2 linked regions of the Phyllobacterium zundukense genome follow. The protein of the gene in region 1 binds, or shares a complex with, the protein of each later gene. Links are inferred from orthologs where the notes say so. Each region holds a gene or a part of one and is shown on either strand. Other genes may lie near its edges. The genes, in order: dnaN and BLM14_RS10400.

What was found.
Region 2: the proteins of dnaN (region 1) and BLM14_RS10400 are in contact, whole or in part, in a solved structure (PDB 1OK7), measured with the Escherichia coli proteins. The link is inferred for Phyllobacterium zundukense from one-to-one orthologs.

The regions. Positions count from the first base shown.
Region 1 is NZ_CP017940.1:3,133,804-3,151,058, forward strand. The notes cover bases 5,757-8,682. They hold dnaN (DNA polymerase III subunit beta), read left to right. Parts: upstream 5,757-6,623; coding sequence 6,624-7,742; downstream 7,743-8,682. Other genes in these bases: dnaA (chromosomal replication initiator protein DnaA), read left to right, coding at 5,757-6,450; recF (DNA replication/repair protein RecF), read left to right, coding at 7,764-8,682. Outside these bases: BLM14_RS15710 (TadE/TadG family type IV pilus assembly protein), read left to right, coding at 1-616; BLM14_RS15715 (phosphopentomutase), read left to right, coding at 720-1,964; mutM (bifunctional DNA-formamidopyrimidine glycosylase/DNA-(apurinic or apyrimidinic site) lyase), read left to right, coding at 1,957-2,850; BLM14_RS15725 (enoyl-CoA hydratase), read left to right, coding at 2,863-3,636; rpsT (30S ribosomal protein S20), read left to right, coding at 3,793-4,059; more of dnaA, read left to right, coding at 5,014-5,756; more of recF, read left to right, coding at 8,683-8,927; BLM14_RS15750 (DoxX family protein), read left to right, coding at 9,071-9,487; BLM14_RS15755 (methyltransferase domain-containing protein), read left to right, coding at 9,587-10,402; BLM14_RS15760 (SDR family oxidoreductase), read right to left, coding at 10,476-11,240; BLM14_RS15765 (glutathione S-transferase N-terminal domain-containing protein), read left to right, coding at 11,454-12,167; BLM14_RS15770 (DUF6958 family protein), read left to right, coding at 12,245-12,541; BLM14_RS15775 (usg protein), read right to left, coding at 12,571-12,840; groL (chaperonin GroEL), read left to right, coding at 12,950-14,578; BLM14_RS15785 (AMP-binding protein), read right to left, coding at 14,611-17,211. UniProt on the Escherichia coli protein: Confers DNA tethering and processivity to DNA polymerases and other proteins. Acts as a clamp, forming a ring around DNA (a reaction catalyzed by the clamp-loading complex) which diffuses in an ATP-independent manner freely and bidirectionally along dsDNA.
Region 2 is NZ_CP017940.1:2,067,408-2,080,856, forward strand. The notes cover bases 1-2,869. They hold BLM14_RS10400 (DNA polymerase IV), read left to right. Parts: upstream 1-711; coding sequence 712-2,028; downstream 2,029-2,869. Other genes in these bases: BLM14_RS10390 (response regulator), read right to left, coding at 1-30; BLM14_RS10395 (DUF3572 domain-containing protein), read left to right, coding at 341-628; dnaE (DNA polymerase III subunit alpha), read right to left, coding at 2,152-2,869. Outside these bases: more of dnaE, read right to left, coding at 2,870-5,652; BLM14_RS10410 (ABC transporter ATP-binding protein), read right to left, coding at 6,045-6,728; BLM14_RS10415 (lipoprotein-releasing ABC transporter permease subunit), read right to left, coding at 6,730-8,016; proS (proline--tRNA ligase), read right to left, coding at 8,013-9,362; BLM14_RS10425 (DUF1467 family protein), read right to left, coding at 9,964-10,233; mce (methylmalonyl-CoA epimerase), read right to left, coding at 10,235-10,639; BLM14_RS10435 (ribonuclease J), read right to left, coding at 10,647-12,320; BLM14_RS10440 (biotin--[acetyl-CoA-carboxylase] ligase), read right to left, coding at 12,343-13,182; NADH-quinone oxidoreductase subunit NuoN, read right to left, coding at 13,196-13,449. UniProt on the Escherichia coli protein: Poorly processive, error-prone DNA polymerase involved in translesion repair and untargeted mutagenesis. Copies undamaged DNA at stalled replication forks, which arise in vivo from mismatched or misaligned primer ends.

The sequences.
Region 1 (17,255 bases):
GAAAGCCTATAAAAGACAGATAATGGCGGCCGGAAGACTAGCGACACTCGCCAAGCGCTTCCTGAGAGACAGACGCGGCGTCGCGGCAATGGAATTCGCGTTCATCGCACCTGTCCTGATCGTGCTCTATCTCGGCAGCGTTGAAGTGACCTCGGGGTTCGACGTCAACAAGAAGCTCGGCCGCGCCACCAATATGGTCGCCGATCTCGTGACACAGCAGCAGACAATCACCACGGACCAGATCAAAGGCATCATGAATATCGCCGCAGCTATTCTTTTGCCTTACAAGAGTGACGTACCTCAGATTACCGTGACAGCCATCAATATTCCGGCTTCAGGCTCGGCCACGGTCGCCTGGTCGCGGCGAATGGTCAACAGTTCATTCACGACACCTTTTGCGGCGGGTAGCACCGTGGTCATCGATGCCAATCTGATGATACCCGGGACATCGGTAATCCGTGTCGAAACGTCAATGGCCTATGTTCCCTTGATGCCCTTTAACTTCAAAGACACGGTGAGCACGACAGCCGGCGTATCGACGATGGGGCTCTCCATGGCAAAGACGTCCTTTGGCCGCGTTCGCCAAGGTGTTGCTGTCGCCTGTTCCAACTGCTGATAAATTTACTCCACAACCGGCGGATAATGGTTACGTGTGCCATTGATTTGTCATGGCGCACTGTATGACCTATCTGTGATGTCTGGTTTAAACGGAGTGAGGCATGTCCCGCGCTTTTCTTTTTGTACTCGATTCCTTTGGAATTGGCGGTGCACCCGATGCCAAGGCGTTTGGCGATGAGGGCTCGAATACATTTGGTCATATTATCGAGGCCTGTGCAGCTGGACATGGCGACAAGGCTGGCCTTCGCTCGGGACCGCTGAAATTGCCCAATTTGGGCGCGCTTGGGCTTCTGCATGCAGCCAATCTCGCGGCCGAATTGCCGCTCTCGGCCCAGGAGCCCGAGCCTGTCGGACTTTGGGGAGCCGCGGAGGAAGTCTCGAACGGCAAGGACACGCCATCCGGGCACTGGGAAATTGCCGGCGTGCCGGTCACGTTTAACTGGGGCTATTTTCCGCAAACAATCCCTACTTTTCCGGACAATCTCGTCGCCGATGCTGTGCGCAGGGCAGCACTCCCCGGCATTCTCGGCAACAAACATGCTTCTGGTACCGAAATCATCGAGGAACATGGCGAGGAACACATAAAGACCGGAAAGCCGATCTTCTACACATCCACGGATTCCGTCATCCAGATCGCCGCGCATGAGACATATTTTGGTCTCGACCGGCTATATGAGCTCTGCCGGATTGTCCGTGAACTGGTCGATCCCCTGAACATCGGCCGCGTGATCGCACGGCCATTTGTCGGCGAAACCCGGGAAACGTTCAATCGCACCGGCAACCGCCGCGATTATTCCGTGCCGCCGCCGGAGCCGACGCTGCTTGACCGCCTGACACAGGCTGGACGCACCGTCATCGCCATTGGCAAGATCGGCGACATCTATGCCCATCAGGGCGTCAGCCAAGTGCGCAAGGCCAACGGCAACATGGCATTGTTCGACGAAACCCTGATCGCCATGGACGATGCGCAGGATGGCGATCTCGTTTTCACAAATTTTGTCGATTTCGACATGCTTTATGGCCACCGCCGGGATGTGCCCGGCTATGCGGCGGCGCTCGAGGCGTTTGACAGGCGCCTGCCCGAAGCACTGGCCAAGCTGCGCCAGGGCGATCTTTTGGTTCTCACCGCCGATCATGGCTGCGACCCGACGTACAAAGGTACGGACCACACGCGCGAGCGGGTTCCCGTCCTTTGCTTTGGCCCGGACCTGCCTCGCGGTTCCTTCGGCATTCGTCCGACCTTCGCTGATATTGGCGAGACAGTCGCGGCACATCTCGGCATCGCGCCTGGCCTGCATGGCAAGAGCTTCCTGAAGGGCACAGGGGACCGGTCTCCAGATGCCTGAACTACCTGAAGTTGAAACCGTCCGGCGCGGATTGCAGCCGTTCATGGAAGGCGCGACTGTCCTTGCCGTCGAGCAAAGACGACCTGACCTGCGCTTTCCCTTCCCGGACCGCTTTGTCGAACGGCTGACCGGCCGCCGGATCGAGGCGCTGGAGCGCCGCGCCAAATATCTCATCGTGCATCTCGATGACGGTCTCGGCCTGATCAGTCATCTCGGCATGTCAGGTTCCTACCGCATCGAGCAGGACGACGGGGATCAGGTTCCGGGAACCTTCCAGCATGAGCGCTCCAAAAACGCCGTGCACGACCATGTGGTGATGCATCTGGGCGCAAAGGACGGGGCGAAAAACCGCATCATCTATAATGACCCGCGGCGCTTCGGCTTCATGCTGTTTGCCGAGCCGGGCGGCCTCAACATGCATCCCCTGATCAAGGATCTCGGCACCGAGCCCACCGGCAACCGGCTGGATGGGGCGTTGCTCGCCAAACTCTTCCACAACAAGGGCGCACCGTTGAAGGCGGCGCTGCTAGACCAGAAGCTGATTGCCGGGCTCGGCAATATCTACGTGTGCGAGGCTCTGTGGCGCGCCGAACTGTCGCCTAGGCGCATGGCGGGCACTATTGCCGGTGAGAATGGTGCCGCAACCGGGATGTCTGAACGCCTCGCAGCTTCTATCCGCTCTGTCATCGCCGATGCCATCAAGGCGGGTGGATCAAGCCTGAAGGATTACCGCCAGGCCGATGGCGAGCTTGGATATTTCCAGCATTCATTTTCTGTCTATGATCGCGAAGGCGCCCCTTGCCCGCGTTCAGGTTGCGGTGGCACCATATCGCGTATCGTTCAAAGCGGGCGCTCGACATTCTATTGCCCCGTCTGCCAGCATTAGGAGGAAAACCGGATGACCTACGAGAACATCATTGTCGAGACGCGCGAAAAAGTCGGATTCATCCAGCTCAATCGCCCGCAGGCACTCAACGCGCTGAATTCCGCCCTCCTCGCCGAGCTGAATACGGCTCTTGAGTCCTTCGACAAGGACAATGGCATCGGTGCGATTGTCATAACCGGCTCGGAAAAGGCCTTCGCGGCCGGAGCCGACATCAAGGAGATGCAGACGCTGGAATTTGCCGATGCCTATCTCGGTGACTATTTCAGCGAATGGGAGCGGGTCACGCGGCTGCGCAAGCCCCTGATCGCCGCAGTGGCCGGCTACGCGCTTGGCGGTGGCTGCGAACTTGCCATGATGTGCGATTTCATCATCGCAGCCGAAACCGCCAAATTCGGCCAGCCGGAAATTACACTCGGGGTCATGCCGGGTATGGGCGGGTCACAGCGACTCACCCGCTTTGTCGGCAAGTCGAAGGCCATGGATCTGTGCCTGACCGGCCGCATGATGGATGCTGCCGAAGCGGAGCGCTGCGGACTGGTCTCCCGGGTCGTTCCCGCCGGTGAGCTGATTGACGAAGCCCTGAAGGCGGCCAAGAAGATTGCCTCCTTCTCCCTACCCGTCGTGATGATGACCAAGGAGACGATCAACCGCGCCTATGAAACGACGCTGTCGGAGGGTCTGAGGTTCGAACGGCGCGTCTTCCACTCCATGTTCGCCCTCGAAGATCAGAGGGAGGGAATGGCCGCCTTTGCCGAAAAACGCACTCCGAACTTCAAAAACCGCTGATGGCAAAATTTGCTTTTGAACCATACAGATTCCAAGTTGACGCAAAAGCAAACGTCATCTATAAGCCCGACAACGTTCGGTGGCCCCTCGGCCACCCTATTATTTTGTGACGGCTGCTTTGAGGCTGCCGATTAGCTGACAGAAAAGAGAGGCATCATGGCCAACACTCCTTCGGCCAAGAAAGCGGCGCGCAAGATCGAAGCCCGCACCGAAGTAAACAAATCCCGCCGCTCGCGCGTGCGCACCTTCCTTCGCAAGTTCGAAGACGCGGTGGCAAGTGGCGACCAGGCTGCCGCTACGCTCGCCTTCAAGGCGGTCGAGCCGGAAGTAATGCGCGCAGCGTCGAAGGGCGTCCTTCACAAGAATACGGCGTCGCGCAAAGTATCGCGCCTGTCGGCACGCCTGAAGGGCATGTCTGCATAAACAGACCCTAATATTTATATTTGAAAACCCGGCTTCTATTTAGCCGGGTTTTTTTATTTGCCGCGATTCTGGGAATAAATTCGTTACCCGGGGAAAAGATTGTGGGTTATCAAAACCATGACATATGACCGTTACAAACGGATTAGGACAAAAAGCGTCAATCATCATTTTCCGTTTGTTTTCAATGGCTTATGGAAGGTAGCCGTAATGGTGCAAACCGAGCGCGGAGAATCTGTAGCCCCAGCCTGTGTCAAGCGATAATTTAATATTTTTTTTTGATCGCGAGAGTCCGCAGTGCAACAAAATTGGCATTCCAAAAAAGGCTTTGAATCCGAAGGCTTTTTCCTCGTTGAACCGGAGATAGTTAAAAAAATGAAAATCCGTTAACCCTTAATTCATCAAAAAACCCTTGGTGCTGCCCTTGCCCTTCCTGCAAAGGTTTTTGTAAGGTCCAGACATCAAAGGGGTGGGCAAAGACCCATTTAACAGGCTTATAAAATTGTGGTTTCGGGCGCAAATTTCTTGTTTGCGTAACGGGTATGTATTGTCGGTACTCAGGTCCAACGGACTTGGGTTGTTTCATAAAACGAGCGAGTTGACGACGCTGGCGGGAGCCGGGCGGGAGTCTTTCTGCGCCTGAACTGAGAGGGATGCGAACGTGGTAGTTATAAATATTCTGGACGAGATTAATTCAGTCCTGCACCGCGTGATCGCTACAACCTCCAAACATTAGATTCAGAATTTTCGGGCCGACCACTGGGGCGGTGGGCTGGAACATTGCAGGGCGATCAATCGCCTGCACCAAAAAAACACGGGCATACTACAGACCCGATCGAAATATATCAGGATGAGGCAATGACAATGACCAGCGGAATAATGGAAAACGGCACAAAAGCCATGGTCCCGCTCCATATGGAAGGGGACGATATGGATGGGGCCAGCAGTCAAGGCGATATGATCTTTGAGCGCGTCAAGCTGAAGCTTAAGGCCAAACTCGGCAGCGAAGTCTATTCGAGCTGGTTTGGCCGCCTGAAGCTGGACGAGACGTCCAAGAGCATTGTTCGCCTGTCGGTTCCGACCGCATTCCTGCGCTCCTGGATCAACAACCACTACTCCGACATGATCGCTGCCTTGTGGCGCGAAGAAGACGAGCAGATTCTGAAGGTCGAGATTGTTTTCCGCAGCGCCAGCCGTGCTGCCCGGCCAGCCTGTGATGCCGAAACGGCGCCGCGTGCCGAAACCCGCGCCCTTGCCCGCGACAAGCCGGTTTTTCCTGTCGGCAACACCGTGCTGGACAAGAAGGCACCCGCACATTTTGCTGATCGCGCCCAGAATTCCGTCTTCGGTTCGCCGCTTGACCCACGCTATACGTTCGACACCTTTGTCGATGGGACACCCAATCGCGTTGCACTTGCCGCTGCCCGCACCATAGCCGATGCCGGCGCCAGTGCCGTCCGTTTCAATCCGCTGTTCATCCACGCCTCTGTCGGCCTCGGCAAGACGCACCTCCTGCAGGCGATCGCCGCCGAGGCGCTGAAGCGCCCCGAACGCGCCCGTGTCGTCTACCTCACCGCTGAATATTTCATGTGGCGCTTTGCGACGGCCATCCGCGACAACAATGCCCTGTCGTTCAAGGAACAGTTGCGCGATATCGACCTTCTGATCATCGATGACATGCAGTTCCTGCAGGGCAAGTCGATCCAGCATGAATTCTGCCATCTGATCAATACACTGCTCGACAGCGCCAAGCAGGTCGTCGTCGCCGCCGACCGCCCGCCATCAGAGCTGGAATCGCTGGATGCGCGCGTTCGCTCGCGCCTTCAGGGCGGTGTCGCCCTGGAAATGATCGCGCCGGACTACACAATGCGCCTGGAAATCCTCAAGCGCCGCCTTGCCGCCGCCCAAGCCGAGGACCAGTCGCTGGATATTCCCCTGGCAATCCTCGATCATGTCGCCCAGTCCGTTACCGGCAGCGGCCGCGAACTCGAAGGTGCGTTCAATCAGCTTCTGTTCCGCCAGACATTCGAGCCGAACCTTTCAGTCGATCGCGTCGATGAACTCTTGAGTCATTTGATGCGCGGCGGCGAAGCCAAGCGTATCCGCATCGAGGAAATCCAACGCATCGTTGCACGGCACTACAATGTGTCGAAGCAGGACCTCTTGTCGAACCGGCGCACGCGGACGATCGTCAAACCTCGTCAAATCGCTATGTATCTCGCCAAGATGCTTACACCGCGCTCCCTGCCAGAAATCGGTCGCCGCTTCGGCGGGCGCGATCACACCACGGTTCTCCATGCCGTGCGCAAGATCGAGGATATCGTCGGCAAGGACCAGAAACTGTCGCAGGAGCTCGAGCTCCTCAAGCGCCTCATCAACGATCAGGCCCAATAGTTTATCAACAGAAAGCCTGCGGTGTGGTACGTTGATGCCCGCCGCAGGCTTGCTTTTTGACATGAATTTCTGCCAATTTGCTTGACCCTGGGGGAAATTTGTCCCCTCGCCAGTAAAGCGTCGCAAGCCCGTGGCGCTTTGGCTGGAATTGATGTCAGCGAGACCGGTTTATCATGCGTGTAACTCTTGAACGTTCCAACCTTCTGAAGTCGCTCAATCATGTCCATCGCGTGGTCGAACGGCGCAACACCATTCCGATCCTGTCGAATGTCCTCCTGAACGCGGATGGCGCAAGCCTCGCCCTGAAGGCAACCGACCTCGATCTCGAAGTGACGGAAGCAACGGCGGCGCAGATCGAGCAATCCGGTGCGACCACCGTTCCCGCCCACCTGCTCTACGACATCGTGCGCAAGCTGCCGGATGGTGCCGAAGTGATGCTGGCGACCAATACCGACGGCAATTCCATGGCCGTGACGTCGGGCCGGTCGAGTTTCCGCCTGCAGTGCCTGCCGCAGTCGGATTTTCCAGAGCTGACCGCCGGTTCCTTCAGCCACACATTCCGCATGCCTTCGAGCGCCCTCAAAAGCCTGATCGAGCGGACGCAATTTGCGATCTCCACCGAAGAAACCCGCTATTATCTCAACGGCATCTATTTCCACGCCATTGAAAGCGACGGCACCTTGAAATTGCGGGCGGTCGCCACCGATGGCCACCGCCTCGCCCGTGCCGAACTCGAAGCCCCATCGGGTACCGAGGGCATGCCCGGCATCATTATCCCGCGCAAGACGGTCGCTGAACTGCAGAAGCTCGTCGATGATCCGGATGTGGCCGTCACGGTTGAACTGTCGGAGACCAAGATCCGCTTCACCATCGGCTCGGTGGTTCTGACCTCCAAGCTCATCGATGGCACCTTCCCGGATTATCAGCGCGTCATTCCGTCAGGCAATGACAAGAAACTGACGATCGATCGCCAGAGTTTTGCTTCCGCTGTCGACCGCGTCTCGACAATTTCCAGCGAGCGCGGCCGCGCCGTCAAGCTGACGATCGCCGATGGCCAGTTGACGTTGACCGTCAATAACCCGGATTCCGGCAGCGCAACGGATGAGCTGGCGGCGGATTATGACTCCGATCCGATCGAAATCGGCTTCAATGCCAAATATCTGCTCGACATCACCGCGCAACTGACCGGCTCCGAAGCGATCTTCATGCTTGCCGATGCGGGCTCGCCGACACTGGTGCGGGATACGGGCGACGAAAATGCGCTTTATGTGCTCATGCCGATGCGGGTGTAGTACCCGCCAAGCATTGTTCCCATGACCGATGATCCCTCCACGGACGCGGGCAAACCGGCCCGCGTTGCGATCAGCCGGTTGAAGCTTGCCAATTTCCGCAATTATGAAAGCCTGTCGCTGCGGCTCGGGCCGTCGCATGTCGTTCTGACCGGCGAGAACGGCGCCGGCAAGACCAATCTGCTCGAGGCCATATCGTTCCTGTCGCCCGGACGGGGCTTGCGGCGCGCAACCTATACGGACGTCACCCGCACCAATGCGCCGGACGGCTTCGCCATCCACGCGGCCATCGAGACCACCGAGGGCTCGGTCGATGTCGGCACCGGCCTTGCCGGCAATGCACCGGGCGCTACCGCGCGCCGCGTCCGCATCAATGGGGTGACCGCAGCTGGCGCCGACGAACTGCTCGACTATTCGCGCATTCTCTGGCTCGTTCCCGCTATGGACGGGCTGTTCACCGGCCCTGCTGCCGACCGGCGGCGCTTTCTCGACCGCATGGTCCTCGCCATCGACCCCGCTCATGGCAAGCGCGTCCTCGACTATGAAAAGGCGATGCGCAGCCGTAACCGTCTGCTTACGGAAGAGCGCAGCAACGATTCCTGGCTTGACGCGATAGAGACCCCGATGGCCGAGCTCGGCATCGCCATTGCAGCCGCGCGGGCTGAACTCATGCGGCTCATCAATGGCATGATCGAGCGCTTGCCGGACGACAGCCCCTTCCCCAAGGCTGACTGCTTGCTTGAAGGCGAACTCGAACAGCGTGTCGGGATAGAATCCGCCACCGACGTCGAGGAAACCTTCCGGCGCGCGTTGCATGACGGCCGCAGCCGCGACCGCGCTGCCGGACGCACGCTGGACGGTCCGCACCGCTCGGATCTCCTTGTTCGCCACCGGCCCAAAGCCATGCCGGCAGAGCATTGCTCTACCGGTGAGCAGAAGGCGCTGCTGATCGGCCTCATCCTTTCCCATGCACGGCTGACCGGCGAACTTGCGGGCATGGCGCCGATCCTGCTCCTCGACGAGATTGCCGCGCATCTCGATGAAGGCCGCCGCGCGGCACTTTTCGATATTATCGAGGAACTGGGTGGCCAGGCCTTCATGACCGGCACCGACAAGGCGCTGTTCAAAAGCCTTGAGGGCCGCGCTCAGTTCTTCGATGTGTCGCACGGCGAAGTGCGGGCAGCCTGATCAAACGCTTTCTCGCTGCTTTGTTTGGCCCTTTTTGCGGTTACGGCAAAAATAATCGGACAGTACTGTCGGGACCGTCATCGTCCAATCGTCCTTCTGACAGTCTTCAGACAATAACATTGAACCATTGGAAGGACATAGTCATGGAATTCACCGAACGGAGCACAACAATCTCTTCAAGCAGGGCGGTCTGGGCTGGTCGCGTTCTCAGCGGTCTTGTCATCCTGTTTCTGATCTTCGACGGCGGCATAAAACTGGTGCCGTTGGACGTGGTCACGGAAACGACGGCCCAACTTGGCTACCCAGGCAGTGCAAATTTTGCTCGCTTCCTCGGCATTCTGACGCTTGTTTGCACACTGCTCTATGCCTATCCGCGCACAGCGGTCCTGGGCGCAATTCTTTTGACCGGTTATCTTGGTGGCGCAATCGCCACGCATGTGCGTATCGCAAACCCGCTGTTCAGCCACACCCTGTTCGGTGTCTATCTTGGCCTGATGATCTGGGGCGGGCTGTACCTGCGGGATCCGCGCATCCGCGCTTTGATTCCATTCAGCCGGTAGCAACTCACATTCCGGATGTGTTGACCATGCGGGTGGGCGGGCGCATTCTCTATAGCAACCCAATGTCATTGATATGTGTTCACGCTGAGGGAACCAGCCATGACACAGCCAGATGTCTACCTGCTTGGACGTGCCGAAGCCGAAGAAATGCGGCTGAAGCGTCAGATCGCCAACCTCGCCCCGGATTCCGACGCTCAATTCGAGAAGATCGGGATCAAACAGGGCGAACGCGTCGTCGATCTCGGCTGCGGTCCCGGAGGTGTCCTACACCTCCTGGGCAAGCGCGTCGGCCCTACCGGATCGGTTCTGGGCATTGAGCGCAGTGCACATTTTGTCGAGCTGGCGCGCCACTTCGTCGCCGATCACGGCTTGACGCAGGTCGAGGTTCGTGAGGGCGACGCCTACGATACGGGCATGCCCCGCGCATCGTTTGACGGCGCACACATGCGCCTCGTCCTTGTCAATGTGCCGAAGCCCGAACTTATCGTGCGTGAAATGGTATCGTTGGTGCGCCCGGGAGGCTGGGTCGCCAGTTTCGAGGCGGATTTTCTCGCCCACATCTGCGATCCGCCTTTGCCCGAATGGACCCGTCTTGTTGACGCTTACACCGCTTATTCGGCGGCGCAGGGGATCGACCTTTTCGTTGGCCGGCGCACCCACCGCCTGTTTCGCGAGGCCGGCGTCGTGGACATCCGGGTAGATGCCGTGGTCCATGTCTACCCGCCCGGTCATGATCGCCGGACGATCCTGCGCGACTTCATCAACAATGTCGCTGACAAGCTGGTCGACGGCGGCTTCATCAAGCGCCGCGAACTGGAAACCGATCTCGCGATGCTCGAACTTTACCTGTCCAGACCCGATGCGCTGGTGACTTCGCACATGTTTTTCCGGCTGTGCGGGCGTGTCCCGGGCTAGGATGCCGCGCCTTTTGTGGCGGCCCGCCAACGGCAGTTAAAGGGAGCCACCTGGCTCCCTTTCTTCAGCCGGATTATGTCCGGGTAATTGAAGCACCACCATCAACCAGCGAAGCCGTGCCCGTGACGAATGCAGCATCGTCGGAAGCAAGATAGAGGACCGACCGCGCCAATTCTTCCGCAGTGGCCACACGCTTCAGCGCATGCAGGTTGGTGATGAATGCCTGCGATTCGGCCGTATTGTTCATTTCGCGATACATGTCCGTATCGACAGCGCCCGGCAAGATGGCATTCACCCGTATGTTCTGCGCACCATATTCGGCGGCAAGCGCCTGCGTGAGGCCGATGAGCCCAGCCTTGCTCGCGGCATAGGCGGCCACACCTGGAAAGGCGAAGCTGTAGCCAACAAATGTCGATGTAAAGATAACCGACCCACCGCCTTGCTTGAGCATTTCGGCGATCTGGTGCTTTGCACCGAGGAACGAGCCGGTGAGGTTGATCGCGATGGCATCGTTCCAGCCCGCCTCCGACACACCCGTGCTCGGCCCTGCTTCGCCAAGCGTACCGGCATTGTTAAAGGCAATATCGAGCTTGCCATAACGCTCGGCAGCGAGCGCAACGAGCGCTTTGGCATAATCTTCGGAACGGACATCCCCGGCCAGAGCGACTGCTTCGCCGCCATCGGCTTCGATTTCGGCCACCAGCGCATCAAGTTCCTCCTTGCGGCGGGCTCCGATAACGAGCTTGGCGCCCTCCTTTGCGAAGAGTTTGGCGGTGGCGCGGCCAATGCCGGCACTTGCACCGGTAATCAACGCAACTTTTCCAGACAAGCGATTCATGTTCTTTCTCCTGCTGTTTGGGACCGGCGTCTGGCCGGCCAACCATCTTGGCATGAAGATGGGGGCGTGCTCCCGTTCGGATTAGTCGGCAAAAGCCGGAATTGCTTTTCGTAAAAAGCGAACAATCTCATCCAACCCGCGCGAATGGAAGCGTCTGTGCCGCCGTGCTAACGTCCGCGCAGAATCATCGCCCTACCAGACCACGGAGTTTCCATGCCAGATCTGTCCGCCTTCGCCATCGCCGCCCGATGGCCGGCCAAGCATCCCGACCGCCTGCAACTCTATTCCTTTCCGACCCCGAACGGCGTCAAGGTTTCGATCGCGCTCGAAGAGATTGGCTTGCCCTATGAGCCGCATGCCGTCGATATCGGCAAGAACGAGAGCTGGACGCCGGAATTTCTCTCGCTGAACCCCAATAGCAAGATCCCGGCAATCGTCGATCCGGACGGTCCGGGCGGCAAGCCGATTGGCCTGTTCGAGTCCGGGGCGATCCTGCTTTATCTGGCCGAAAAGACCGGCAAGCTCATCCCGGCCGATGCGGCCGGGCGCTACGAGACCATCCAGTGGGTGTTCTTCCAGATGGCGGCGATCGGACCGATATTCGGCCAGGTCGGCTTTTTCCATAAATTCGCGGGCCGCGAGATCGAGGACAGGCGCCCGCTCCAGCGCTACGCAGATGAATCGAAGCGCCTGCTCGGCGTCCTTGAAACACGCCTTGACGGGCGGCAATGGATCATGGGCGATGAATATACCATTGCCGATATTTCGATGCTGGGCTGGGTGCGCAATCTGGTGGGCTTCTACGGCGCGGGCGACCTCGTCGGCTATGCCAGCCTGAAGCACGTGCCGGCATGGCTGGAACGCGGCCTCGCACGCCCGGCCGTGCAGCGCGGCCTGGATATTCCGAAGCGGCATAGAAAACGATGATCCGGCAGTCCTCGCGATTGTCGGATCAAACCCTGCTCATTCGTCCTTGGCAAACCATAAGCTGTAGGAGGAACCAAATGGAACAGCAGGACAGGATCGAAGTCGAGAACATCAACCATCCGGGCAAAGGCAGACAAGTCGACCGGGCCATGTACGATGCCATGCGCAAGGCCTATCTCAAGGTCCTACCAGGCAGATCACCCGGCCTGACGCTGGCTGAAATCAGTGAGCGCCTTGCCGGCGAACTGCCGCAAGACCTGTTTCCGGGCGGTTCGAAGGCAGGCTGGTGGGCGAAGACCGTCCAGTTGGACCTTGAGGCCAAGCGGCTGGTGAAACGTGAGAAGACAAGCCCTATACGGTTGCGCAGGGTGTAGGCCTCCACGACCCGAGGCTCTGAGGTCTTTCAATGTATTGAAATGATGCCGTCGACGGCCCGCCATTCGCGCGGCTCGATCAGACGCTGATGCACGATACGGACCGAGTGCAATGGGCCCTCGATGTCCTTGCACCAGAAATCAAGAAAGCCTTTCAATTCCGGAAAAGTCGGAGCAAGATCGTACTCCTGCCATATATATAGCTGGAGGAAGCTGGGGTGGTCGGGAAGGCGATAATGTATTTCCGCTGTCGTCAGCCCGTAACCCTTCAACTGAAGTTCGAATGCTCTCGTGGTCATGAATATTACCCTTGTGGATCAACTCATGCATCACACTGAATCTTGTCCGATTCTATTGTGTTTTCAAGGGGAGATTACGATTTTTCCTGAAAAAGAGGAGTAAAGACAAATGGCTGCAAAAGAAGTCAAATTCAGCGGTGATGCCCGCGATCTCATGCTGCAGGGTGTCGATATCCTTGCAGATGCCGTCAAGGTGACGCTCGGGCCGAAAGGCCGCAACGTCGTTATCGAAAAGTCCTATGGCGCGCCGCGTATCACAAAGGACGGCGTTACCGTTGCCAAGGAGATCGAACTTGAGGACAAGTTCGAGAACATGGGCGCGCAGATGCTGCGCGAAGTCGCGTCGAGGACCAGCGATATCGCCGGCGATGGCACGACGACAGCGACAGTCCTCGCGCAGGCCATTGTACGCGAAGGCGGCAAGGCTGTTGCTGCCGGGATGAACCCGATGGACCTGAAGCGCGGCATCGATCTCGCCGTTGATGCGGTGGTCGAAGAACTGAAGCGCAATGCCCGCAAGATCTCGAACAACGCCGAAATCGCCCAGGTCGCCACGATCTCCGCCAATGGCGATACCGAGATCGGACAATATCTGGCGGATGCCATGGGAAAGGTCGGGCACGAGGGCGTCATTACCGTCGAGGAAGCCAAGACGGCCGAAACCGAGCTCGAAATCGTCGAGGGCATGCAATTTGACCGGGGGTACCTCTCTCCCTACTTCGTTACCAATCAGGAGAAGATGCGGGTCGAATTCGAAGACCCCTATATCCTTATTCATGAAAAGAAACTCTCGAACCTGCAGGCGATGCTGCCAATTCTGGAAGCAGTCATCCAGTCCGGCAAGCCGCTGCTCATCATTGCCGAAGACGTCGAAGGTGAAGCACTGGCGACCCTGGTCGTCAACAAGCTGCGCGGCGGCCTGAAAGTGGCTGCGGTCAAGGCTCCGGGATTCGGTGATCGCCGCAAGGCCATGCTGGAGGATATCGCCATCCTTACCGGTGGCACCGCCATCAGCGAGGATTTGGGGATCAAGCTTGAAAGCGTGACGCTCAACATGCTGGGCCGTACCAAGAAGGTCGTGATCGAGAAAGAAACCACCATGCTTGTCGATGGTGCTGGTTCAAAATCCGATATCGCCGCACGTGTCGCCCAGATCAAGGCGCAGATAGAGGACACGACATCCGACTATGATCGTGAAAAACTGCAGGAGCGGCTGGCGAAACTTGCCGGGGGTGTTGCAGTCATCCGGGTTGGCGGGTCGACGGAAGTCGAGGTCAAGGAGAGGCGGGATCGCGTCGATGATGCCCTGCATGCAACCCGCGCGGCGGTCGAAGAGGGCATTCTGCCAGGTGGCGGCGTAGCCCTGCTGCGGTCGGCCCAAGCGCTCAAAGGTCTGCAGGGAAAGAATGCCGATCAGAGCGTCGGCATCGACATCATACGCCGCGCTATCGAGACTCCAGCTCGCCAGATCGCCGAGAATGCCGGGGCCGAGGGATCGATTATCGTCGGCAAACTGCGCGAAAATGACGATTTTTCCTTTGGCTGGAATGCCCAGACCGGGGAATACGGCAATCTATACGACATGGGCGTCATCGATCCCGCAAAGGTGGTCCGCAGTGCGCTTCAGGGTGCCGCATCCATCGCAGGCCTGTTGGTCACGACGGAGGCAATGGTCGCTGACATTCCAAGGAAGAGTCCGGCGCCTGCCATGCACGCTGGCGGAGGCATGGATTATTGACGCAATACCGGCTTCAGACGAAAAAACGAACCTCAGACGGCTCGCCGGGTAAAGCCACCAGCCGCCGGGAACGCCGCCGCCTTCCTCCAGGCTGCGCGGGGCAATCTGACGAGCGTCGTCCAATGCGGCACGTTCTTCAGAAGTTCCCGGGCGAGCAGGCCAGCGGCGATGCCACCGATGATCGACGCGGCCGCGAACACAGGCCAGGGCAATTTTGCTTCCAGCGGAGCCAATACCAGCTCCGGCACGAACCTGTGGAACAGGTAGATGTAATAGCTTGCGGCTGAGATCGGGAGCACCAAACCCGCAACCCATCGTGGCATTGGCAAGCGCGGGGCGAACAGCAGAGCCCCAAGAAACGCAAACTGCAGCATGTACTTCACCCAAGAACCGACCCAGTTTCCACCGTAATAGGCAACCAGTGGAAAGATGACCGCTCCGGCAGCAAGAACCAGAATCTTTCTCGACACATTGTCGGCAAAATACGCCAGCCAGCCGAAAGCGGTCAGGTAAAGAATCCACGGTACGGTGAAAACCTCCCGGTCGCCAAGCGGCCAGACAACCGGTCCGAGGAAACGAAGCGCCATTGCCGCTGCAAGAATTGATAGCCCAAAGAAGAATGGGGTTTTTGCGCCAGCTTTACGCATGGCAGGAATGGCGAACAACCCGGCCCAGATCACCACCATCTGGACATAGGCTTCGACGAACCAGTACAGGAACGGCAGCATGGTTCGTTCGGCCGGATCGGTGAGGCCGAAGTTCCCCACGAGAAATACGGATCCCCACGGCATCTTGCCCCAGACAACTCCGTAGAGCGCGATGATCAGATAATAGGGCACAAGTACCGACATTACGGGCCGGAAGACTCTGGCGACGCGACCGGAGAACAGATTGCCGCTCTGGAAGCGTGCGAGGCTGTAGCCGATCAGCATGACCATCGCGGCAGCGCCCCCTGGCGCGGGCCAAAGGGTAGCGTGCTGGATGACGACAAGCAGGATCGCCAGGGTCCGGATCACCAGATCGATGCCAAGGCTCTGCATCCGGGTCTTGGCCTGTTGCATGGTGGCGAGTTCAGCGATCGGCCTGTTCTCCCAGCCCTCGGGAAGATGGTTCAGGATGCGCTCAAGGTTCAATGACAGCCGTACATAGCGCAGCGAGTCACCGCCCAGCGACACGAAGGTATCCTGATCCGCGGTCCTCTGTGGAAAGAACGCCTCCCTGAACACTTCCCTGACATTTTCGGTCCTGCGGAACCGGCAGTCCTCATAGCTAGCCTTAAGCTGTTGATAATCGATTTTTCCGGACGCGAGGCGCGGCAGCTTGTCCTGCCGGCTAACGGCAACGTGCATGGCCGTCAAACCGCTCGTTTCGATCAGTGTCTTGCGAACGGCATCTTCCGAGTGCGCCGAGGTGTACATGGCAACGATGGACTGGTCGTCGCCGAAAACAGCTGCCTGGACACCCTTCAATGACAATGCCTGCTCGAGCGCATCGTGACCAATGCGCAAACCTGCGATCTTCGACATTCTGCTGCGACGGCCGACGACACGATAAAGCCCGTCTCTGTTGCGAACCGCCAGGTCTCCCGTCTTCAGTTCGGCCAGTTCCGCTCCGCGGTTCAAATCAGCGCGGCTGGCAGCATAGCCCATCATGACGTTGGGGCCGCGATAGACCAGCTCACCGGGTGTATCGGCCATACGGATCTCGCGTCCATCTTCGTCGACCAGACCGAGCACTCCATTCGGAATCGCGAGCCCGATGCTGTCCGGATTGTCATTGAGCAGGTGCGGGGGGACAAAGGCGATTCGCGCTGTGGCTTCCGTCTGCCCATACATCACAAAGAGTTCGCCGCCGTTCTGTGCAAGATAATCGCTGTAGAGGCGCACGAGATCGGCCGGCAGCCGCCCGCCTGCCACCGTCATCAGCCGTAGGTGCGGCAGGCGTTGGTCGCGGAAACCTATCTTTTCGAAAAGTTCGAAGGAATATGGGACACCCGGAATGTTTGTGCAGCGATTGTCGCGCAGGTCATGGATAAAGCCGGGGTCAAGAATCGATTTGCCGGGCACGAAGAGGCTGGCGTGCACAGCCAGATGGGAGTTGAGAACCGAGAGCCCGTATGAATAGTGCAGCGGCAGCACCAGCGTTCCGCGGTCATCGCTATCGAGGTGCAGGTATTCCGCGATGGAGGCCGCATTGGCAGCAAGGTTTGCACTGGAGAGCCGCACACATTTACCCTCGCCAGTGCTGCCGGAGGTCGACAGAAGCAATGCAAGATCAGGATGGAGGATTTCAGACGACGGTTGCGCTGTCTCGGCGGCACGCCACCGGCCTTCAAATTGACGGAAATGGATATCTGGCCTGAACCTTTCCTCAAAGCGAACCGCAACGCTCGTGTCGCCCGGCGGCAGCAGCGCGATCGCGTGCCCGCCCGCAAGTGCTGCCAGATAGGCAATGATCGCGTGTTCGGAAAGGCTCGCATCAATGGCGATCAGGCGCTTTTCTGTGCCGAATGCCGACGCCTGGTCCGTAACGCGAGCTGCCAGCTGATCATATGTGACGATGGCCCGGTCAGGAATGATCAGGGCGGGCATATTGCCGCCATCGGAGAGGCGTTCGACAAAGAATGGAACCATTGAAATGCCCAAACCACTTCTGAAAAATCGCGGACGCAATGAAT
Region 2 (13,449 bases), 1.1 Mb from region 1 along the record:
GTCCTCGACGATCATCACTTTCTTCACCATTGGCAATATCCTGTTGATCATGCTCGAAGGCACATGCCACCTGTCGAATTCTATGTGAGAAAGGTCAGGTAGCAGCCCCAAAGGTATGGATGCATTTGATAACCTGTTATGATTGATGAAAAGGAAACTCTTCAGGTCAATCCAGAAATGCCGCTGATCATGTTTAACCAAGGATTTATTGAACATCTTCTTTTGATCATATTCAACCGGCTGCAGCTCTTTTGCCTGCGAAAAGGCGTGTAACGCCATCAAATTGAATTGTTGTTGCGTAATTGCGGCAATCAGCACGGATCAGGATTGGACGGCAAAGGTGAAAAATCGAATCGATCTCGACGGCGCGCAGGCGTTGGCAATCAATTCTCTGGTGTTTCTGGCGGAAGACAGCGAATTGCTTTCCCGCTTTCTTGCGTTGACCGGCATCAGTGCAGACCAGATCCGCACCGCGGCCAGTGAACCGGGTTTTCTGGCGGGAGTTCTTCAGTTCTATCTCGCGCATGAACCGACATTGATGCGCTATTGCGAGGCTACCAATACGGATCCTGCCCTCTTCCAGGAAGCGCTTCGGGTTCTTCCCGGAGGCCCCCAAGAGGCGTACTGAACAGTTCATAGACTGAGAACGCATATTGCAGGGCGTAAGCGCCTTCGCTAATGTCCGCTTGTTCCTTTTATGTTCCGAGCATCATGGCGCCTGTCAACGATCCGAGATTTGGTTTTTGCCGTGACTGTCTGGCAGCGCAGACGTCAGAAGGCCGTCGCTGCCACGTGTGCGGCAGCCCAAGGCTGCTGCGTCACCCAGAACTGTATCGGCTCAGCATCGCCCATGTGGATTGCGATGCCTTCTATGCTTCAGTCGAAAAGCGGGACAATCCGGAACTGCGTAACAAGCCGGTTATTATCGGCGGGGGCAAACGCGGCGTTGTTTCAACGGCTTGTTATGTCGCGCGCATCCATGGTGTGAAGTCCGCAATGCCGATGTTCAAGGCGCTGGAAGCCTGTCCGCATGCCGTCGTCATCAAGCCCGACATGGAGAAATATGCCCGGGTGGGCCGGGAAATCCGGCAGATGATGCGTGATTTGACCCCGCTGGTCGAACCTTTGTCTATCGACGAAGCCTTCCTCGATCTCTCCGGAACGGAGCGCCTGCACCATGATCCGCCAGCCCGCGTGATGGCGCAATTTTCGAATCGTGTCGAAAGGGAAATGGGACTTTCCGTTTCTGTCGGGATTTCCTATTGCAAATTCCTGGCCAAGATCGCGTCAGACTTCGAAAAGCCACGTGGATTTTCCATCATTGGCGCAGAAGAGGCCGTCACCTTTCTGGCTGACAAACCCGTCACCCTGATCTGGGGCGTCGGCAAGGCTTTTGCCGCGACGCTCGAGAGGGATGGCATCCGCACCATTGGTCAGTTGCAGACTATGGAGCAAGGACCGTTGATGGCCGCCTACGGCACGATGGGCCAGCGACTCTACCGCTTGTCTCGCGGCCTCGATACGCGCCGCGTCGAACCCGAAAGCGAGAGCAAGAGCGTTTCGGCTGAAACCACCTTCAATGAAGATATCGCATCGCTGGATGATCTCGTGCCGATACTGCGGTCTTTGTCGGAAAAGGTCTCGCACCGCCTCAAGACTGCCGATATTGCCGGTCGAACGGTTGTGCTCAAGTTGAAATCGCGCGATTTCAAACTCCGCACGAGGAACCGCCAGCTGGCCGATCCGACGCAGCTTGCGGATCGCATTTTCCGTACTGGTTTCTCACTCCTCGAAAAGGAGATCGATGGGACGCGCTTCCGCCTGTTGGGCATCGGCGTCAGTGACCTCAGCGATGATGGCCGGGCCGACCCGCTAGATCTGGTCGACGTACAGGCAACTAAACGCGCGGTTGCGGAGACGGCAATTGACAAACTCCGCGGGAAATTCGGTAACCACGCTGTGGAAACTGGTTACACGTTCGGGAAGATACAATCCCGAACCAAGAATGTGCCGGATGAAATCGAATGAAATGGAATTGGAACAGTTTCAGCCGAATTCGGTCAAAAACAGCACGAGAATTCGTCAATTTGGTATGAGAATCTCAATTTTGGATTGCAATTTAGATGTAACAGGTTGATCGCCGCTGCCTTCTCACCCCATTTCGACTTCGACAATTCCGGGAATGGCTTTCATTGCGCTGGCGACCTGCGGTCCGACGCGATAACGGTTCGGCAACTCGATTTCGACCTCGGTCGCGCCATTCTCCTTGATCAGGATGAGGCTCACCACCTGGCCATCGTTCTGCGGCGCCAGATAGGGCGTAATGGCGCTCAGGGGCTCGCTGGAGCGCATATAGAGCCGCAATGCCTTCTGCATGCGTGTCGCCTCATCTTCAAGCGACTGGGCCGTCTGGATGCGCAGACTGATGCCTTCCGGCCGGTCTTCGGCACCGACCGTAACAACCACTGACCTGCCCGGCTCCAGCAAATCGCGGAACTGCGCCAGGGCTTCCGAGAAGAGCACTGCTTCAAATTGCCCTGAAGAATCAGAGAATTGGATGATTCCCATCTTGTTGCCAGTCTTGGTCTTGCGCTCCTGCTTCGCCGTGATGGTACCGGCCAGGCGCCCGGCATTGGCGCCACGTTTGACCGCCGCCTGAAACTCGGCCCAGGTTTGCACGCGCATCTTTTCCAGGATCGGCCGGTACTCATCGAGCGGATGTGCCGAAAGATAAAAGCCGGCTGCTTCAAACTCGCGCCGCAGCTTTTCCGCCGAGAGCCAAGGGGCCGCTGCTGGCAGTTGCAGCGTCTGCGTCCCGCCTGCGGCCATGCCACCAAAAATATCGGCTTGACCGCTGACGCTGTCTTCCTGCGTGCGCTGTGCATGACCGATGATACGATCGAGACCGGCAATCAGCGCCGGACGCTCGCGTCCGAAACAATCGAAGGCGCCAGCATTTATCAGGCTTTCGAAGACGCGCCGGTTGACGACTCGCGGGTCGATCCGCTCACAAAAATCTTCCAGACTGGCATAGGGCGTCGCGCCGCGCTTCTCGACTATATGGTCGACTGCGGCCTCACCGACGCCCTTGATGGCTGCCAGCGAATAGAAGATCCGGTTCTCGCCAACCTCGAAGAGACGATAGGACGTATTCACCGATGGCGTGACCACCTCGATACCAAGCCGCACCGCTTCGCGGCGGAAATCATTCAGCTTGTCCGTGTTTGACATGTCGTATGTCATTGATGCAGCAAGGAATTCAACCGGGTAGTGCGCCTTCATATAGGCGGTCTGAAACGACACGATTGCATAGGCCGCGGCGTGCGATTTGTTGAAGCCGTAGTCGGCGAATTTCGCAAGAAGGTCGAAAATGAAGTTGGCTTGCGGCTTGGTCACGCCGCGTTCGACGGCACCGTCGACAAAACGCACCCGCTGCATGTCCATTTCGGCGCGGATCTTCTTGCCCATGGCGCGGCGCAGCAGATCGGCTTCACCCAGCGTATAGCCGGACATTTCCTGCGCGATCTGCATCACCTGTTCCTGATAGATGATGACGCCCTGGGTTTCCTTGACAAGATGGTCGATCTTCGGATGGATCGACGCCATCTCCTCATCGCCATTCTTGCGCGCATTGTAGGTCGGGATATTCTCCATCGGACCCGGCCGATAGAGCGCGACGAGCGCGATGATGTCCTCGATGCGGTCCGGTCGCATGCCAATCAGGGCTTTGCGCATGCCGGTGCTTTCCACCTGGAACACGCCGACCGTTTCGCCGCGCGAAAGCATCTCGTAGGTAGGCTTGTCATCGAATGGCAGATTGGAAAGGTCCACGGTAATGCCGCGCCGCTTGACAAGATTGACGGCGGTCTGAAGGACGGTAAGCGTCTTGAGTCCGAGGAAGTCGAACTTAACCAGCCCCGCCTCTTCCACCATTTTCATGTTGAACTGCGTAACCGGCATATCCGAACGCGGATCGCGGTACATCGGCACCAGTTCCGACAAGGGCCGGTCGCCGATCACGATGCCCGCCGCATGGGTCGAGGCGTGGCGATACAGCCCTTCCAGCTTGAGCGAGATATCGAGCAGCCGTTCGACCACCGGCTCCTTGTCGCGCTCCTCGCGCAGGCGTGGCTCGTCCTCGATCGCCTTGGACAGTGTTACCGGGTTGGCGGGATTGGCCGGGACCATCTTGGTCAGGCGGTCGACCTGGCCATAGGGCATTTCCAGCACGCGTCCGACGTCGCGCAGGACGGCTCGCGCCTGCAGGGTACCGAACGTAATGATCTGTGCCACCTGATCGCGGCCATACTTGCCCTGAACGTAACGTATGACCTCATCACGCCGCTCCTGACAGAAGTCGATGTCAAAGTCAGGCATCGAAACGCGATCTGGATTGAGGAAGCGCTCGAACAGCAGCGAGAACCGGAGGGGATCGACGTCGGTAATGGTCAACGCATAGGCAACGAGCGAACCCGCGCCGGAACCACGACCAGGACCCACAGGAATATCATGGGCTTTCGCCCATTTGATGAAGTCGGAAACGATGAGGAAGTATCCCGGATATTTCATTCGGGTAATGATGGAAATCTCGTATTCGAGACGTGTCGCATATTCCTCGCGGGTGTGGGCGCCAGCGAGCCCTAGGGTCTCAATGCGCTGCGCGAGACCTTCCCTCGCCTGCCGTGCCAATTCGTCCGCTTCGGCCTGCAACGCCGCCTCTGGATCGCCACTCTCACCGGTAAAGCGCGGCAGGATCGGCGCGCGATTCTTTGGATAGTAGGAGCAGCGCAGCGCAATCTCGACGGTGTTCTCCACCGCCTCCGGCAGATCGGCAAACAGGTCCACCATCTCATCTTCGCTCTTGAGATAGTGATCCGGCGTCAGACGCCGCCGGTCGTCGATCGAAAGGAGCGAACCGGCGGCAATTGCCAGCAAGGCATCGTGAGCCTCGTAATCGGCGCTCTTGGAGAAAAATACATCATTGGTGGCAACGAGCGGCAGTTCAAGCTCATAGGCGAGTTCAACCTGCGTTGCCTCGAGAGCGCGATCATAGCCTCGATGGCGCTGCAACTCGACATAGAGCCGGTCACCAAACAGCGCTTTCAAACCGATCAGTCGCTGCCGCGCGCGGTCGATGCGATCATCCTTGATCGCCTTGGCGATGGCACCTTCCGGACCGCCCGACAGGGCAATGATGCCGTCAGTTCGGCCAGGCAACCAATTCGATGTGATGTGGACCGGATCGCCGGCGGGCGTTTCCAGATAGGCACGGCTGACAAGGCGAACGAGATTGGCATAGCCCTCCTCGGTCGCCGCAAGCAACACAAGCGGCGCCAGACCAAGCGCCTCGCGCCGGTTAGCACTACGGCTTTCCTCTGCCTGATCGTGGAAGGCGATATCGAGTTGGCAACCAATAATAGGCTGCAGCCCCGCCTTCGATCCCTTTTGCGCGAATTCAAGGGCACCGAAAAGATTGTTGGTATCGGTAATCGCGATCGCCGGCGCCTTGTTCGACACCGCGAGATCAATCACCTTTGCGACCTGCAAGGCGCCTTCAAGCAGCGAGTATGCGGAATGAACCCTCAGGTGAACGAAGCGCAGCGCCTGTTTTGTCGCGTTGCTTTCGCCGCCGTTGCTCTGCCCGTCTGCCAATTTTTCATCTCCGAAGACTTGAACGGAGAAACCGATTCACCGCGCCGTCATAGTCCGACATGCGCGATGATGTGTCCACCTGATTTGAAGATTTGGCCGGCTTCAACAGTGGACAGAAGCCGGGATCGTCAGCCCTGAAACTCTGAAGCCGACGATCCCGATATTCTTTCAGATTGCGCTGACCCACATTGCGAAAGTCGCAATGAACAGGCTGACTGTAACGAATGACATAACGTCCTGGAAAAGTTCGCTCATCGGTAAAACCCTTCGTCGTTGTCTCTATGTCTATGTTTTGTTCTATTTTTGTTCTAAAGTCAAGCGTACCAAAGCGCCTATCGGCGCTATGGTTTTTGAAATATTAATGGAAGGAAAATGAAAAGGGCGCGAATCGATCAGAGGCTGGTGATCTTGCCGTCCTTGAGCGTCACGCGCCGGTCCATGCGGCGCGCGAGTTCGAAATTGTGGGTTGCGATCATCGCAGAGAGACCGGACTGGCGAACCAGGGCTTCCAGCGCCTCGAACACATAGGACGACGTCACCGGATCAAGGTTGCCTGTTGGCTCGTCTGCCAGCAGAACCAATGGAGCGTTCGCCACGGCACGGGCAATTGCCACACGTTGCTGTTCGCCACCGGAGAGTTCGCTTGGCCGGTGCGAAGCACGCGCGCCAACCTTCATGTAGTCGAGCAATTGCTGTGCTCGCTCGGACGCGACGCCCGGTTTCATGCCGCGAATCATCTGCGGCATCATCACGTTCTCCAGTGCGGAGAATTCAGGTAGCAGATGATGAAACTGATAAACGAAGCCGATATCATTGCGACGAATGGCCGTGCGGTCCTCGTCCGACAGCGTACCGCAGGATCGACCGTCAAGGATCACGTCACCGCTATCGGGACGTTCAAGCAATCCGGCGGTATGCAACAATGTCGACTTGCCGGCACCCGAGGGTGCCACAAGCGCAACCATTTCACCCTTGCCAAGTGAAAAGTTTGCATCGTCGAGGATGATGATTTCCCGGCCGATCTCGCTGTACCGACGGCCAACACTCGTCAGTTGAAGAATTGCCCCGCCTGCCATTCTATTCGTACCTCAATGCTTCGACGGGATCGAGCTTAGCTGCGCGCCACGCGGGAAACAGCGTTGCCAGAAATGACAGGACTAGCGCCATGAGAATGACCGAAAAGGTTTCATTGAAATCCATCTTGGCGGGCAGCGTGCTGAGGAAATACAGTTCCGGATTGAAAAGCGTGGTGCCTGACAGCCAGGAGAAGAACTCCCGTATACGCTCCACATTCAGGCAGACCAGCACGCCAAGCAACACGCCGGCAATTGTCCCGGTTACGCCGATAGCCGCACCGGTCATCAGGAAGATACGCAGGATCGAGTTTCGCGTCGCGCCCATCGTTCGCAGGATGGCGATGTCATGCCCCTTGTCCTTCACCAGCATGATCAGACCGGAGATGATATTAAGCGCCGCAACCAGGACGATCAGCGTCAGGATCATGAACATGACATTACGCTCGACCTGCAGTGCCGAGAAAAAGGTCTGGTTGCGCTGGCGCCAATCGGTGAGCATGAGCGCCCGCTGCGCTGCATCCTCGATCGGCTTCTTCAGTGCATCCACATTGTCCGGGTTGTCAGCGAATATCTCGATCGACTGAACCTTGTTCTCCTGGTTGAAATAGAGCTGCGATTCTTCGAGCGGCATCAGCACAATCGAAGCATCATATTCGGACATGCCAATCTCGAAGATCGCTGTCACCGGATAGGATTTTACGCGCGGTGCCATGCCGATCGGTGTCACGTCTCCGTCCGGAGAAATCAAGGTCAGCCGGTCGCCAAGACCCAGCCCCATATTCTCCGCCATTCGCGTACCAATGGCGACGCCGCCTGCAGTGTTGAACTCCTCGAACGTGCCCTGACGGACATTTTTCGAAACGAGCTTGAGCTTGGCGATATCTTCTTCACGCAAACCGCGCACCAAAGCGCCAGAGCCCGCTCCGACGTTACCCTTGGCCAGCACCTGCCCCTCCACTACAGGAATGGCAAAGGAAACGCCTGGAATAGCGTCGATACGCTTGATCACCGCATCATAGTCATCGAGCGGCCGATCCATTGGCTGCATGATAACATGGCCGTTGATACCGAGAATGCGAGTCAGCAATTCGCTGCGGAAGCCATTCATGACAGCCATGACAATGATCAGCGTCGCGACGCCCAGCATGATCCCGGTAAATGAGAAGCCGGCAATCACCGAAATAAACGTTTCCTTGCGCCGAGCGCGCAGATAGCGCCACGCAATCATCCGTTCATAGGCTGAGAACGGCTTGGAACCGGATGTCGCGGTGACGGCCTGTTCGCTCATAGAATTCCCGCCTGAAAGTTCGCAGGTCCCGCGAGCTTGTTGATTGCAGCTTCAATGCTCAAGGTCTCACGCGCACCAGTCGCACGATCCTTGATCTCGACCTCGCCCGCGGCAACGCTGCGCGGACCGACAATCACCTGCGTTGGCAGTCCGATCAAATCCATCTTCGCGAATTTTGCGCCAGGGCGGTCATCCGTGTCATCCAGCAATGGCTCAAGGCCTGCATTTGTCAGCGCTTCGTAAAGCTTCGTCGAAACCGCATCGCAGCCTTCATCGCCTGGTTTCATATTAACAATGCCGGCGCCAAACGGCGCAACGGCTTTCGGCCAGATGATGCCATTCTCATCATGCGATGCCTCGATAATCGCCGCAATGACACGCGACGGCCCGATGCCGTAGGAACCCATCGACACCAGATGGTCCTTGCCATCGGGGCCGCTTACCTTTGCACCCATAGGTTCGGAATATTTCGTACCAAAGTGGAAAATGTGGCCGACTTCGATGCCGCGCGCGGCGAGCTGGTCGGATGCACCGACCTCGCCCCACGCTGCCTCATCATGCATTTCGTCGGTCGCCGCGTAGGGCGCGGTCCACCGCGTCACGATTTCAGCGATCTGTGCATCGTCATCGAAGTTCGTGTCGGGTCCCGGCACCGGCAAATCGAGGTAGGCGCGGTCGCAGAAGACCTGGCTTTCACCCGTTTCAGCGAGAATGATGAATTCATGACTGAGTTCACCACCAATGGGCCCCGTATCGGCACGCATCGGAATCACCTTGATCCCCAGGCGCGAGAAAGTACGCAAATAGGCGACGAACATGCGGTTGTATGCTGCCTTGGCGCCCTCAAAATCGAGATCGAAGGAATAGGCGTCCTTCATCAGGAATTCACGTGAGCGCATCACGCCAAAGCGCGGGCGGCGCTCGTCGCGGAATTTCCACTGGATGTGGTAGAGATTGAGCGGCAGATCCTTGTAGGACTTCACATAAGCACGGAAAATCTCGGTGATCATTTCCTCATTTGTCGGGCCGTACAGCATTTCGCGCTCGCCGCGATCCTTGATACGCAACATTTCGTCGCCATAGGCATCATAGCGACCGCTTTCGCGCCACAGATCGGCAGACTGGATCGTCGGCATGAGCAATTCGATCGCACCGGAGCGGTTCTGTTCCTCGCGGATAATGTCACTCACCTTGTTGAGAATGCGCAAGCCAGCCGGCAGCCAGGCATAGATACCGGCCGATTCCTGGCGAATCAGACCGGCGCGCAACATCAGCCGATGGGAGACGATTTCCGCCTCCTTGGGGTTTTCTTTAAGGATGGGCAGAAAATAGCGGGAAAGGCGCATTGAGAATCACCAAATTGAACACTGCCTGAGTGCTTTAAGAATCAGGCAAAACCAAGTGCAAAGTCGATGTTTCTTACCGGCTTCACAGCGGATTGGGAACCCGCAACTGCAAATGAAAGAGCGTGGAATTTAAGGAGGATTCACCTCGCTGCCAGATTTGTAAGCAAAAAATGACTTGAACGAATATTTTTCGTGACATTTCGAAGGCACTCCGCTATTTTTTTAATCATAAGGAGAAAGTGAGAATATTTCTGCTTTCCTACGCGGTCAAAGTCTTGGGAGGATGTGACCTTTGGCGCGGTTTTCCGCAGCCGCCACGCAAGTGGAATAGGTCGGACGCGATCTTCAAATGCAAGGTGAAAGCCTTGCATTTTTTTTGTTTTTATTCCTGGATTCAATATGCTGCAGTTGTTTTTTAAAGTGATTTATCGACTGGCCAATAAACTGAGATCGAGCATTGTCAGAATCGTCCCGCGCACGGTTTTTCGGTTCCGGTTGTTTACATCTACTGATTGCTATTAAAAAAATTGTTTAAGAAGGGATCCAGTTTGGCGTTTCCGACCGATTTGCTGGCTAACGAACCGGGCCTTGATTGCCCAATTCAATTAAGCTGAGGGAAGAATACCGGTATATCGTCGACGCCGTAGCCAAGCTTTTGATTTACCACATAGAAAATGGCGAAGATAACGGCCGAGATAATTGTCGTAAGCAGGAAAACCCTGCCCATGCGATGTTTGTGCGGAGCGCTGGGAGTTGTGCCCAGCGTGACATCGTCTTCTTCAGCTTGGGTACGCAGGCCAATCGGCAGCATGGTGAAGAGCGTCAGCCACCAGAGGATGAAATAGACTGCCATTGCAGTTGCGATTGGCATTTTACTCTTGCTCCAGTTCAATCAGCGTCCCGTTGAAATCCTTCGGATGAAGAAACAGAACGGGTTTGCCGTGTGCGCCGATCTTTGGCTCGCCGTCTCCAAGGATGCGGGCGCCCTGCTCTTTTAGCCTGTCGCGCGCTGCCACGATATCGGGCACTTCGTAGCAGACATGATGCATGCCGCCTGAAGGGTTCTTTGCCAGAAATGCAGCGATTGGTGAATCCACACCCAGCGGTTCCAGCAATTCGATCTTCGTATTGCCGACATCGATGAAGACGACCGTTACGCCATGCTCCGGCAGCATCTGGGGTTCGGTCAGTTTCGCGCCGAGCGTATTGCGATAAATCGCGGACGCGGCAGCCAGATCCGGCACGGCAATCGCGACATGGTTGAGACGGCCAAGCATTGTTACCTCAGGGCCTGGTCACAAAGACTGTGACGATCGGCTTTTTGCCCCAAACTTCATTGGTCGCAGCGCGTACCGCCCGGCGCACGGCCTCACGGACCATGGCTATATCCTTGCGTTTTTCACGTGGAATGCTTTGTACTGCACCAACCGCCGCGTCATAGAGCAAATCTTCGAGAAGCTCCCCCTCATCGTCGTTTTCGGGAAGGCCAATCGGGACGATCTCCGGATCCTCAAGGATATTGTATCTCTCGTCGAGCAGCATCGAGACGGCAACATGTCCGACATATGAAAGTTTGCGCCGGTCAACGATGCCGACCTCTTCCTCGTCGCCGATGAGCTTTCCATCCTTGTACAAACGTCCGAATGGAGCCTGATCGATGATTTCAGCTCTGCCCGGTGCCAACCGCAGCACGTCGCCGTTGCGCACCTGCGGCACTTCCGGAATCCCGGCCATTGCGGCAAGAGATCCCTGCCCTACGAGATGCGCCGCCTCACCATGGACCGGTACAAGGATGCGCGGACGCACCCATGCATACATGCGCTTCAATTCGTTGCGCCGAGGATGGCCCGAAACGTGCACCAATTGATCGCCGTCGGAAATGACGTGAACGCCCTGTTCGATCAGGAGGTTCTTCGTATCGATAATTGCCTTTTCATTACCCGGGATAGGACGCGAGGAATAGATCACCGTGTCGCCAGCAGACAGTGCAACACTGCGCATTTCGTCTCGGGCCAGTTTTGCCAATGCGGCGCGCGGTTCACCCTGGCTGCCGGTCAGAATGATGACCATATTCTCGCGAGGAATGAAGCCATAATCGTCCTCGGCAAGGAATTCCGGAACGCCATCAAGATAACCGAGCTCACTTGCCACATCGATCATGCGCTTCATCGAGCGGCCAAGTACCAGAACCTGGCGACCTGCGTCGCGAGCCGCCAAGGCGATGGACCGGATACGCCCGACATTGGACGAGAAGGTGGTGATAGCCACGCGGCCGCGGGCCTTTTCGATGATCTCGCGCAGGCTCTCGCCGACTTCCCGTTCGGACGGGGATTCGCCATCGCGCAGGGCATTGGTCGAATCGCACATCAAGGCGAGCACGCCTTCGTCACCAAGTGCGCGGAAACGCGCTTCATTGATGAGTGGCCCCAGCGACGGCTCGGGATCCATCTTCCAGTCGCCGGTGTGAATGACCGTGCCGAGCGGCGTCTTGATCGCCAGCGAAACAGGCTCCGGGATCGAGTGCGTAACAGCGAGCGCCTCGAATTCGAACGGACCAACATTGAAGGTTTCACTGGCGCGGTAGATGGTCACCGGAATGTTTGGGGCGCCCGGTTCCGACTGGCGCTTTGCTTCGAGCAAGCCGGCCGTGAAGGGTGTCGCATAGACGGGAACATTCAGCATCGGCCACAGATCAAGCAAGGCGCCATAATGATCTTCATGAGCATGCGTGATCACAATGCCCTTCAGATTATTGCGCTCGGCCTGCAGGAAGCGAATATCGGGCAGCACGAGATCGGCACCCGGAAGGTCAGGACCGGCGAAACTCACGCCCATGTCAACCACGACCCACTCACGCTTGTGCGCGGGACCATAGCCGTACATGGCCAGGTTCATCCCGATCTCACCGACACCACCCAAGGGAAGGAAAACAAGTTCCGCTTGATCGGAATTTGCCATTTATACTCCTAAAAACTGAATTCTATTCAGCACTTGCCGACGCAACTGCACCAAAATGGACATCACCGGCGGCAATTTTCACCCGCTCTCCATCATTGTCGCGAATAACGAAGCGGCAGTCCTCGTCAATCGTTTCGAATATACCACGCAGCACCGTTCCGTCGACTCGCACGGCAACTTCGCCGCCAAGCCCGGCAGCGCGTGCGAGCCAGCGCTTGCGAATTTCGGCCAGTCCGCGTCCCTCGCCCCAGATGCGGCTGTTCTCTTCCCAGGCGTCGGAGAGCGCCAGAAACAAGGTTTCCGCATCACAATCAGCGCCAAGACGGGCTAGCGACGTCGCCGGGTAGGGAACGTCGTCGGGATATGCAACGACATTGACACCAATGCCAATGACGATCGCAAAGCGGTTATCCGGCAATTGCGTCGATTCGAGCAAAATACCCGCGAGCTTTGCGCCACCGGCCAAAAGATCGTTTGGCCATTTGAGTTCGACGCGCAGTGGCGATTTGCCGGCTCCGGCATTTCCTGCTCCGTCGAGACCAACTGAAAAAGTCGCAGCCGGACAGACGGCGTCCAAAGCATCCGCAAGCGAAAGCCCGGCAACGAAGCCCAGCGTGGCGGCAGTTTTCAGTTCAAAATTCCCGGTCAGCAACAGTGAAGCGGCAAGGTTCCCCTGCGATGTTGCCCAGGCGCGGCCGCGTCGGCCACGGCCGCTTTGCTGGCTTTTGGAGACGATCCATAATTTTCCCGGATCGCCAGCCTGCGCCCGCTCCAGCGCAACAGCGTTGGTCGAGCCGACCGTCTCAAACGCCTCCAGCCGAAAACCGTTTTGCTGTGCCAGGGGCGAAAGTGAGAATCCCATTGGGCTCCCGGCCTTAGAAGAACGTCTTGGCGGCGGCTTCCGCATACGTGCTGACCGGTCCACCGATCAGAACATAGAAGAGCACCAGCAGGCCGGACACGCCGAGCACGAGGCGCAGTTCACCGGCCACTGGTACGAAGGCGCCTACCGGTTCATCGAACCACATGATTTTGATGATGCGCAGGTAGTAGAAAGCCCCCACGACCGACGCCACGATGCCAATGATTGCCAAAGCATAAAGGTTGGCCTGCATCGCAGCGAGAAAGG